Regions from separate parts of the Streptomyces sp. NPDC003720 genome, predicted to be linked through region 2. Evidence: riboswitches for the same ligand, from Rfam matches in the RefSeq annotation. Region 2 holds a riboswitch; each other region holds the start of a gene.

Region 1 (3,267 bases), on a different contig from region 2:
GGCCTCCCCGGCGGTGAAGCAGCCCGCGGTGTTCGGCAGCACCCGGATGCCCAGCCGCTCCAGCACCGACAGCACCGAGCCGTGCACCCCGGGATCGACCCGCCGCATCGCCACCGTGGTCAGCTCCGTGCCGGAGGCGACCAGCGCGCGCTCCAGCACGTCCAGGCTGGGCGCGCCGCCGGTGCCCATGATCAGCCGGGACCCGAGGGGCACCCCGCCCACCACGAAGGGATCGTCGGTCATGGTCAGCCTCCCTGCACGGCGGTCAGGACCTCGACACGGTCGCCGTCGAGGAGCGTGGTGGCCGCCCACCGCGCGCGCGGTACGACGGTCTCGTTGACGGCCGCGGCCACCCCGGAGGGCGCCGCGGTCAGGGTCCGCACCAGCGCGTCCAGCGCGGTGCCCGGGGCGATCTCCCGGCGTTCTCCGTTGACCGAGACGCGGATGTTCATACGGGCTGCTCCACGAGTGCGGCGCCGAAGCGCTCCGGGGTGAACGGACGGGCCGCCTCCGGCAGCTCGCCGCCGGCCAGCAGCTCGGCCATGACGTCCCCGGTGACCGGCGTGAGCAGCACACCGTTGCGGTAGTGCCCGGTGGCCAGCAGCAGCCCGTCGAGCCCGGACGGGCCGAGCAGCGGGGCGTTGTCCGGGGAGCCGGGGCGCAGACCCGCCCGGGTCTCGGTGAGGGGCAGCTCGGTGATCCCCGGGACCAGCTCGTGGGCGTCGCGCAGCAGCTCGTAGACGCCCCCCGCGGTCACCGTGGTGTCCCAGCCCAGCTCCTCGCTGGTCGCGCCGACGACCAGCTCGCCGTTCTCCCGGGGCACCAGGTAGACCTGGCTGCCGCGCACCACGGCCCGCACGGTGCGGCTCAGGAACGGCGCGTACCGCCGGGGCACGGTCAGCCGCAGCACCTGTCCCTTCACCGGCCGCACCGGGGGCAGCAGGTCCTGCGGGACGCCCGCGAGCCGCCCGCTGAGGCTGCCGCCCGCGAGCACCACCCGTCCCGCGCCCAGCCGGGCGCCGTCCGCGGCGGTGACGCCGGTGGCCCGGCTCCCGGCGACGTCGAGCCGCTCGGCCCAGCACCGGTGGAACACCACCCCGGCCCGCTCGCACGCCGCCACCAGGGCGGACGCCAGCCGTCTGGGATCGATTTGGTGGTCGCCGTCGACCCGCAGTCCGCCCCGCACCCCGGGCGCGAGCATCGGTTCGAGGCGCCGGCACTCCCGCCCCGACAGCCACACCGAGTCCAGTCCCGAGCGCCGCTGCAGCGCGTGCAGCTCCCGCAGATGGGCGCGGTCGTCGGAGTCGAGCGCCACCGCGAGCGTCCCGCAGCGCCGGTAACCCAGGTCATGGCCGGTCAAGTCGGTCAGCTCGGCCGCGAAGTCCGGGTAGCGGCGGGCCGATTCCAGGTTGAGGGCGAGCAGTCTCTCCTCGCCGTAGTGCAGTTCGGTGACCGCGGCCAGCATCCCCGCCGCGACCCGCGCGGCCCCGCCGCCGGGCTCGGGGTCCACCACGGCCGTGGCGAGCCCGCGCTGCGCGGCTCGCCAGGCCGTGACCAGGCCGATGATCCCGCCCCCGATGACGAGGACGTCGGACGTACGTGACGGCATGGGCGTCCAGCCCCTCCCTTCGCCGGCATGACCCGGATCAGGTTCGTACGGTCGGAGGCCGCCAGCCTCCCTCTCAGCCCGGTGCGTCCGGGCTCCCGCGAGTGCTTGTACGGTGGCCACCCTAGCCTTCGGCCCCCCGACCCCGTAAGGAGCCCCGCCCCATGGCCCCCTCGCTCGACGGACTCGTCCTCGCCCCCGTCGCGGACCAGGCTCCGGGCCAAGTGGGTACGCGCACCCGCTTCGCCTACCACGAGGAGAACGGCGAGATATGGGCCGAGTACGCGGGCGGCGACGTGGTGCGCGGCCACCTGGTCGGCACCCGGGAGGGCGACCGGCTGGACTTCCGGTACGTCCAGCTCAAGCAGGACGGGACCACCTCCTCGGGGCACTGCGAGTCGACGGTCGTCGAACTGCCGGACGGCCGGGTGCGGCTGGAGGAGACCTGGGAGTGGGAGTCGCAGGAGGGCGCCGGGACCAGCGTGGTGGAGCAGGTCGCCGAGCACGCCCGCTGACTGACGCTCCGTCAGTTGTCTAAGGTGATCGGGTGAGCGAGCAGACAGCACAGCAGGGCACGCCGGAACGGCGCGTGGTGGTCGCCGGCGCGGGCATGGCCGGGGTGCAGACCGCGGTGGCCCTGCGGGAACAGGGCTTCACGGGCGCCGTCACCCTGATCGGCGCCGAGCCCCACCAGCCCTACGACCGGCCGCCGCTGTCCAAGGCCGTGCTCCTCGGCACGGCCGAGGGCTCCGCCTTCGACGTGGACTTCGAGTCCCTCGGCATCGAACTCAGGCTCGGCTGCGAGGTGCTGGGCGTGCGCCCCGCCGACCACGAACTGGACACCGAGGCCGGGCCCGTGCCGTACGACGTCCTGGTCCTCGCCACCGGCGCCGAACCGGTCACGCTGCCCGGCACCGAGGGCGTGCCCGGCGTGCACCTGCTGCGCACCCTGGACGACGCCGAGCGGCTGCGGCCGGTGCTGGCCCGGCAGCACGACATCGTGGTCGTCGGCGCCGGCTGGATCGGCGCCGAGTTCGCCACCGCCGCCCGCGAGGCCGGCTGCGCCGTGACCGTCGTGGAGGCCGCCGACCGGCCGCTCGCCGGTGCGCTGCCCGCCGAGGTGGCCGCGCCCATGGCCTCCTGGTACGCCGACAGCGGAGCCGTACTGCGCACCGGCGCGCGCGTGGCGGGCGTGGAGCCCGGCGCGGTGCTGCTGGACGACGGCACCCGGCTGCCCGCCGGCGCCGTCGTGGTCGGCATCGGCGCCCGCCCCGCCACCGGCTGGCTGGCCGGCTCCGGCGTCGAGCTGGGCGAGCACGGCGAGGTGCTGGCCGACGAGCGGCTGCGCGCCTCCGCCGAGGACGTGTACGCCGTCGGCGACTGCGCCTCCTTCCCGTCCGCCCGCTACGGCGCGCGGCTGCTGGTCCACCACTGGGACAACGCCCTCCAGGGGCCGCGCACGGTCGCCGCGAACATCCTCGGCGATATCCCCGCGGTCTACGACCCGGTGCCGTACTTCTGGTCGGAGCAGTTCGGCCGGTTCGTGCAGTACGCGGGCCACCACGCCGCCGCCGACCGCATGGTGTGGCGCGGCGGGCCGGAGGGACCGGCCTGGTCCGTCTGCTGGCTGCGCGAGGACCGGCTGGTGGCCCTGCTGGCCG
Region 2 (3,267 bases):
AGTGGACGGACATCCCCGCCGCCGCGCGCGGCAGGCTGCAGGAGGCGCTGCTGCCCGAGCTGATGACCGTCGTGCGGCATCTGTCGACCGACCAGGGGACGACCCGCAAGACGCTGTGGCGGCTGTTCGACGGCACGCTCGTGGAGTCCGTGCTGATGCGGTACCCGGACCGGGTCACCATGTGCATCAGCTCGCAGGCCGGGTGCGGGATGAACTGCCCGTTCTGCGCGACCGGGCAGGCCGGTCTGGACCGGAACCTGTCCACCGCGGAGATCGTGCACCAGATCGTGGACGGGATGCGGGCGCTGCGGGACGGAGAGGTGCCCGGCGGGCCGGCGCGGCTGTCCAACATCGTCTTCATGGGGATGGGCGAGCCGCTCGCCAACTACAAGCGGGTCGTGGGCGCCGTCCGGGCGCTGACCGACCCCGCTCCCGACGGGCTCGGGCTGTCGCAGCGCGGCATCACCGTGTCGACGGTCGGGCTGGTCCCGGCCATCCACCGGTTCTCCGACGAGGGCTTCAAGTGCCGGCTCGCGATCTCCCTGCACGCCCCCGACGACGAGCTGCGCGACACCCTCGTCCCCGTGAACACGCGGTGGAAGGTGCGTGAGGTGCTGGACGCCGGGTTCGAGTACGCCGAGAAGACCGGGCGCCGGCTGTCCATCGAGTACGCGCTGATCCGGGACATCAACGACCAGGCCTGGCGCGGCGACCGGCTCGGCCGGCTGCTGCGGGGCAAGCCCGTCCACGTCAACCTCATCCCGCTGAACCCGACGCCGGGCTCGAAGTGGACCGCCTCGCGGCCCCAGGACGAGAAGGCGTTCGTGGAGGCCATCGCGGCCCATGGTGTACCGGTCACGGTCCGGGACACCCGGGGGCAGGAGATCGACGGGGCCTGTGGTCAGCTCGCGGCCACCGAGCGATAATCTGGCCACGTCGAAACATCTGCATATTCCGACAGGGGAGCGCCACAGCGCTGAGAGTGCGGCAACCGGGCCGCAGACCCTCTGAACCTCGCCCAGGTCATTCTGGGTAGGAAGTTCGGTCTTCACTCGAGCTGTTGCGCCCTGCCCGGGACTCCCTCGCGGAGCCCGGGCAGGGCCGCGTCTCTTCCTGGCCAACCCCAGGAGGACATCCAGTGCACAACAAGACCCTCGTGGCCGCGGCCGCCGGGCTCGGCCTCCTCGCCCTGCCCGTGCTGACCGGGTGCGGCTCGGGCGACGCCAAGGGCTCCGCCGCGGACTCCAGGACCGTGACCCTCGTCAGCCACGACTCGTGGCTCGTGTCGAAGAGCGTCATGAAGGACTTCGAGCGGAAGTCCGGGTACAAGGTCAAGGTACTCAAGAGCGGCGACGCCGGGCAGGCCGTCAACAAGGCGCTGCTGACCAAGGACAACCCGCAGGGCGACGTCTTCTTCGGCGTCGACAACACCCTGCTCTCCCGCGCCCTCGACAACGGCCTCTTCCAGTCCTACCAGCCGAAGGACGCCGGGAAGGTGCTGCCCCAGTACCGCGTCGACCAGGGCAAGCACCGCGTCACGCCCGTCGACACCGGTGACATCTGCGTCAACTACGACAAGGCCTACTTCAGCGAGCACGGGCTGACCCCGCCGCAGTCCTTCGCCGACCTGGCCGAGCCCGAGTACAAGAACCTCCTCGTCACCGAGAACGCCGCCACCTCCTCGCCGGGCCTCGGCTTCCTGCTGGGCAGCGCCGCGAAGTTCGGCGACGACCACTGGCAGGACTACTGGAAGAAGCTGAAGGCCAACGGCGTCAAGGTCGTCGACGGCTGGGAGCAGGCCTACTACCAGGAGTTCTCCGGGTCGTCGGAGGGCCGGAAGGCCGGCGGCGACCGGCCGCTGGTGGTGTCGTACGCCTCCTCGCCGCCCGCCGAGGTCATCTACGCGAAGAAGCGGCCCAGTACCGCCCCCACCGGGGTGTCCCAGGGCACCTGCTTCCGGCAGACCGAGTACGCGGGCCTGCTGAGCAACGCGAAGAACACCAAGGGCGGCAAGGCGTTCCTGGACTTCCTGCTCACCAAGGAGTTCCAGGAGGACATGCCGCTCAACATGTTCGTCTACCCGGTACGCGAGGGCGCGGCGGTGCCGCCGGACTTCGCGAAGTACGGGCCGCAGGCCAAGGACCCCGAGACCATGGCCCCCGGCACCATCGCCGCCAACCGTGACAGCTGGGTCAAGTCGTGGACGTCGCTCGTACTGAGGTAGCGGCGCGCAAGGGCACCGCGCGCGGGAGCGCGGCGCGGCTGGGGCTGATGGCCCTGCCCGTCGCGTTCTTCGCCGTGTTCTTCGCCTGGCCCGTCGCCGCGATCGTGTCGCGCGGGCTCAAGGCGGACGGCGTCTGGCAGTTCGGACGGATCGCGGACGTCGTCACCCAGCCGGACATCCGGCACGTGCTGTGGTTCACCACGTGGCAGGCGCTCGCCTCCACCGCGCTGACCCTGCTGCTCGCCCTGCCCGCCGCCCATGTCTTCGCCCGCCTCGACTTTCCCGGCAAGCAGCTGCTCCGGGCCGTCGTCACGGTCCCGTTCGTGCTGCCGACCGTCGTCGTCGGCACGGCGTTCCTCGCGCTCGTCGGACACGGCGGCCTGCTCGACGACCTGTGGGGCGTACGGCTGGACACCACCGTGTGGGCGATCCTGCTGGCGCACGTCTTCTTCAACTACGCGGTCGTCGTACGGACCGTCGGCGGGCTCTGGGCCCAGCTCGACCCCCGGCAGGAGCAGGCCGCGCGGATGCTGGGCGCCTCCCCGCTGACGGCGTGGCGGAAGGTGACCCTGCCGGCCCTCGCGCCCGCCGTTGCCGCCGCCGCGCTGATGATCTTCCTGTTCACCTTCACCTCCTTCGGTGTGGTGCAGATCCTCGGCGGCCCCACGTTCTCCACCCTGGAGGTGGAGATCTACCGGCAGACCTCGGAGCTGTTCGACCTCTCCACGGCGGCCGTCCTGACCCTCGTGCAGTTCGTGGCGGTGGGCGCGATCCTCGCCGTGCACGCCTGGACGGTACGGCGGCGCGAGAGCGCCCTGCGCCTGGTCGACCCGAAGGTGACCGCCCGCCGGCCGCGCGGCGCGGGGCAGTGGGGGCTGCTCGCCGGGGTCCTGCTCACCGTCGTGCTGCTGCTCGTGCTGCCGCTCGCCGTCCTCGTGCAGCGCTCGCTGGACGCGCCCGGCCTCGGCTACTACCGGGCGCTGACCGACGCCGACGGCGGCACCTTCCTGGTGGCGCCGCTGCACGCCGTGTGGACCTCCCTG
Region 3 (3,267 bases), on a different contig from region 2:
GAGGCTCTGGACCGCATCCTGGCCGAGGAGCAGAGCGCCGGCTGACGGTCCGTGGGCGGCGGGGCGCCGGACGCGCGCCCACCCACTACCGCCCGGGACACCGCAGGAACGCTTCTTCGGTGGTGTGCCGGCCTGCTGCCCCGCTCAGCGCTTCCGACGTCGCCCCCGGCCGCCGCGTGCCGGGGCGGGCAGCGCCCCGGAGCCCGCACCACCGGCCGGCCCGGTCCGGTCGGCCGACACCACGAGGGCGGCGAGGGCGGTGGTGACCGGGACCGAGGCCACCAGCCCGATCGAACCCACCAGCGTGCGCACGATCTCCTCGGCGACCAGCTCGCTGTTGGCCACCGTGCCCACGCTGCTCTGCGCGATCGAGAACAGCAGGAGCAGCGGCAGCGCGGCACCGGCGTAGGCCAGGACGAGGGTGTTGACGACCGAGGCGATGTGGTCGCGGCCAATCCGGATGCCCGCCCGGTACAGCTCACGCCAGCCCATCGCCGGGTTCGCCTCGTGGAGTTCCCAGACCGCGGACGTCTGGGTCACCGTCACATCGTCCAGGACACCCAGCGAACCGATGATGACCCCGGCCAGCAGCAGACCGCTCATGTCTATCGACGGGAACAGGCCGTGGATCAGTCCGGTGCTGTCGTCCGTGTTGCCGGTCAGCGCGGCCCAGTCGATGAACCCGGAGCCGAGCACGCCGATGAGCAGCAAGGAGGCAAGGGTGCCGAGCACCGCGACCGACGTACGCGCCGAAAGGCCATGGCACATGTAGAGCGCGATGAGCATGATGGCGCTCGACCCGACGACCGCCACCACGAGCGGATTCGATCCCTGCAGGATCGCGGGCAGGATGAAGAACGTCAGCACCATGAAGCTCACGGCCAGCGCGACCAGGGCCATGACCCCGCGCAGCCGGCCCACCACCACGACGGCGAGCGCGAAGACGCCCGCCAGCAGCGCCATGGGGAGCTTGCGGTTCACATCGGTCACCGAGTACTGCAGGTCCTTCGGCGCCGAGGGCTCGTAGGCGACCACGACCTTCTCGCCCTGGTGCAACTGCCGTGACTGGTCCGGCTGCACGATCTCGGTGAAGGTCCGGCCTTGGTCCTTGCCGGTGTCGACCCGGATCGTCGCCTTCCTGCAGGTGCCGTTGGCCTCGTGCTGGGCCGAGCCGTCCCCTGGTGCGGAGCTACCGCCCGCCGCCGTACCGCCCGAGGCGGTGGCCGACTTGCAGCTCAGCTCGGTCACCTGGGTGACCGTGGCCTGCTGCGTCTGCCTGTCGAAGCCGACACCGGTGCGCTCGTGCGGCGGCGCTCCTCCGGGCCACAGAATCACCAGGCCCACCACGACGGCGGCGGTGAACGGGACGAGGATCGCCGCGATCACCTTGCGCAGGTGCTTCGAAACAGGCGCGGCTGGTCCGTGGTTGTGACTATGACCGTGTGAGTGGCCATGGCCATGGCCTGGTTCGGAGCCGCCCTGGCGCGGCGGCTCGGAGGGCGGGTACGGGTGCTGCTCCGTCGTGGTCACCGCCCGATCATCGCAAGAACGACGGGGGCCCACTGTTCACCGCGCCCGAACTGACGCTAGCGTGGAGGCACCTTTGCACACGCGGGAGCTCGGAGCACCGGGCTGAGAGGGCGCTGACCTCCGTATACGCGATGTTTCACGTGGAACGCCGTTCCCCGGGAGACATCCGGAAACGGAAGCCGCTGCGTCGACCGCCGAACCTGTTACCGGGTAATGCCGGCGTAGGGAGTAGGTCTCATGACCAACAAGGACGCACGCACGCCTGCCTCCGTTCAGGGCGAGAAGTCCCCGGAGGCCGGACAGTCCGTCGGCTGGCACAAGGCGTACATCGAGGGTTCACGCCCCGACCTGCGCGTGCCGGTTCGTCAGGTGCACCTCACCAACGGGCAGTCGGTCACGCTGTACGACACCTCGGGCCCGTACACCGATCCACTCGTCGGCACCGATGTCCGCCGGGGCTTGTCGCCGCTGCGGGAGAACTGGATCACCGCCCGCGGTGACACCGAGGAGTACGCGGGCCGTCCCGTCCGCCCCGAGGACGACGGAATCAAGCACACCTCGCCGCGCGGCGGACTGCGCAACCTGGACGCGGTGTTCCCCGGGCGCCCACGGCAGCCGCGCCGCGGCCGCGAGGGTCAGGCGGTCACCCAGCTCGCGTACGCGCGCCGAGGCGAGATCACGCCGGAGATGGAATACGTGGCCATCCGGGAGAACGTCTCTCCCGAAGTGGTCCGTGAGGAGATCGCGGCGGGCCGCGCGGTGCTGCCGGCCAACGTCAACCACCCGGAGATCGAGCCGATGATCATCGGCAAGCGCTTCCTGGTGAAGGTGAACGCCAACATCGGCAACTCCGCGGTCACCTCCTCCATCGAGGAGGAGGTCGAGAAGATGACCTGGGCGACGCGCTGGGGCGCCGACACGGTCATGGACCTCTCCACCGGCCGCAACATCCACACCACCCGCGAGTGGGTGCTGCGCAACTCCCCCGTCCCCATCGGCACCGTTCCGCTCTACCAGGCACTGGAGAAGGTCGACGGCAAGGCCGAGGAACTGACCTGGGAGATCTACAAGGACACCGTCATCGAACAGGCCGAGCAGGGCGTGGACTACATGACCGTCCACGCCGGCGTGCGCCTGCCGTATGTGCCGCTCACCGCCAACCGCAAGACGGGCATCGTGTCGCGGGGCGGCTCGATCATGGCGGCGTGGTGCCTGGCGCACCACAAGGAGTCGTTCCTCTACGAGAACTTCGAGGAGCTCTGCGAGATCCTTGCCGCGTACGACGTCACGTACTCGCTGGGCGACGGGCTGCGGCCCGGCTCGATCGCGGACGCCAACGACGAGGCGCAGTTCGCGGAGTTGCGCACGCTCGGGGAACTCAACCGGATCGCCAAGCGTTTCAACGTACAGACCATGATCGAGGGCCCGGGCCATGTCCCGATGCACAAGATCAAGGAGAACATCGACCTTCAGCAGGAGATCTGCGATGAAGCTCCGTTCTATACGCTCGGCCCGCTGACCACGGACATCGCGCCGGCCTACGACCACATCACCTCCGGCATCGGCGCCGCGATGATCGCCTGGTGGGGCACGGCGATGCTCTGCTACGTCACGCCCAAGGAGCACCTGGGCCTGCCCAACCGTGACGACGTGAAGACCGGGGTCATCACCTACAAGATCGCCGCCCATGCGGCGGACCTCGCCAAGGGGCACCCGGGCGCTCAGGAGTGGGACGAC

The links. A riboswitch is a leader RNA that binds a small molecule or an ion and turns the genes downstream of it on or off. The one in region 2 is predicted to bind thiamine pyrophosphate.
Region 1: another riboswitch for thiamine pyrophosphate. It lies ahead of thiO (glycine oxidase ThiO); the one in region 2 lies ahead of ACFYU0_RS28595 (thiamine ABC transporter substrate binding subunit).
Region 3: another riboswitch for thiamine pyrophosphate. It lies ahead of thiC (phosphomethylpyrimidine synthase ThiC); the one in region 2 lies ahead of ACFYU0_RS28595 (thiamine ABC transporter substrate binding subunit).

What each region holds. Positions count from the first base shown of each region.
Region 1 is NZ_JBIANZ010000009.1:41,339-44,605, forward strand. Features, by position in the region: gene ACFYU0_RS24540 (thiazole synthase) at 1-243, opposite strand, end outside; gene thiS (sulfur carrier protein ThiS) at 246-446, opposite strand; gene thiO (glycine oxidase ThiO) at 449-1,609, opposite strand; TPP riboswitch at 1,607-1,718, opposite strand; gene ACFYU0_RS24555 (hypothetical protein) at 1,771-2,121, shown strand; gene ACFYU0_RS24560 (NAD(P)/FAD-dependent oxidoreductase) at 2,154-3,267, shown strand, end outside.
Region 2 is NZ_JBIANZ010000011.1:104,923-108,189, reverse strand. Features, by position in the region: gene rlmN (23S rRNA (adenine(2503)-C(2))-methyltransferase RlmN) at 1-926, shown strand, start outside; TPP riboswitch at 950-1,057, shown strand; gene ACFYU0_RS28595 (thiamine ABC transporter substrate binding subunit) at 1,139-2,224, shown strand; gene ACFYU0_RS28590 (ABC transporter permease) at 2,272-3,267, shown strand, end outside.
Region 3 is NZ_JBIANZ010000004.1:119,070-122,336, reverse strand. Features, by position in the region: gene ACFYU0_RS12395 (SsgA family sporulation/cell division regulator) at 1-45, shown strand, start outside; gene ACFYU0_RS12390 (YibE/F family protein) at 145-1,530, opposite strand; TPP riboswitch at 1,602-1,775, shown strand; gene thiC (phosphomethylpyrimidine synthase ThiC) at 1,768-3,267, shown strand, end outside.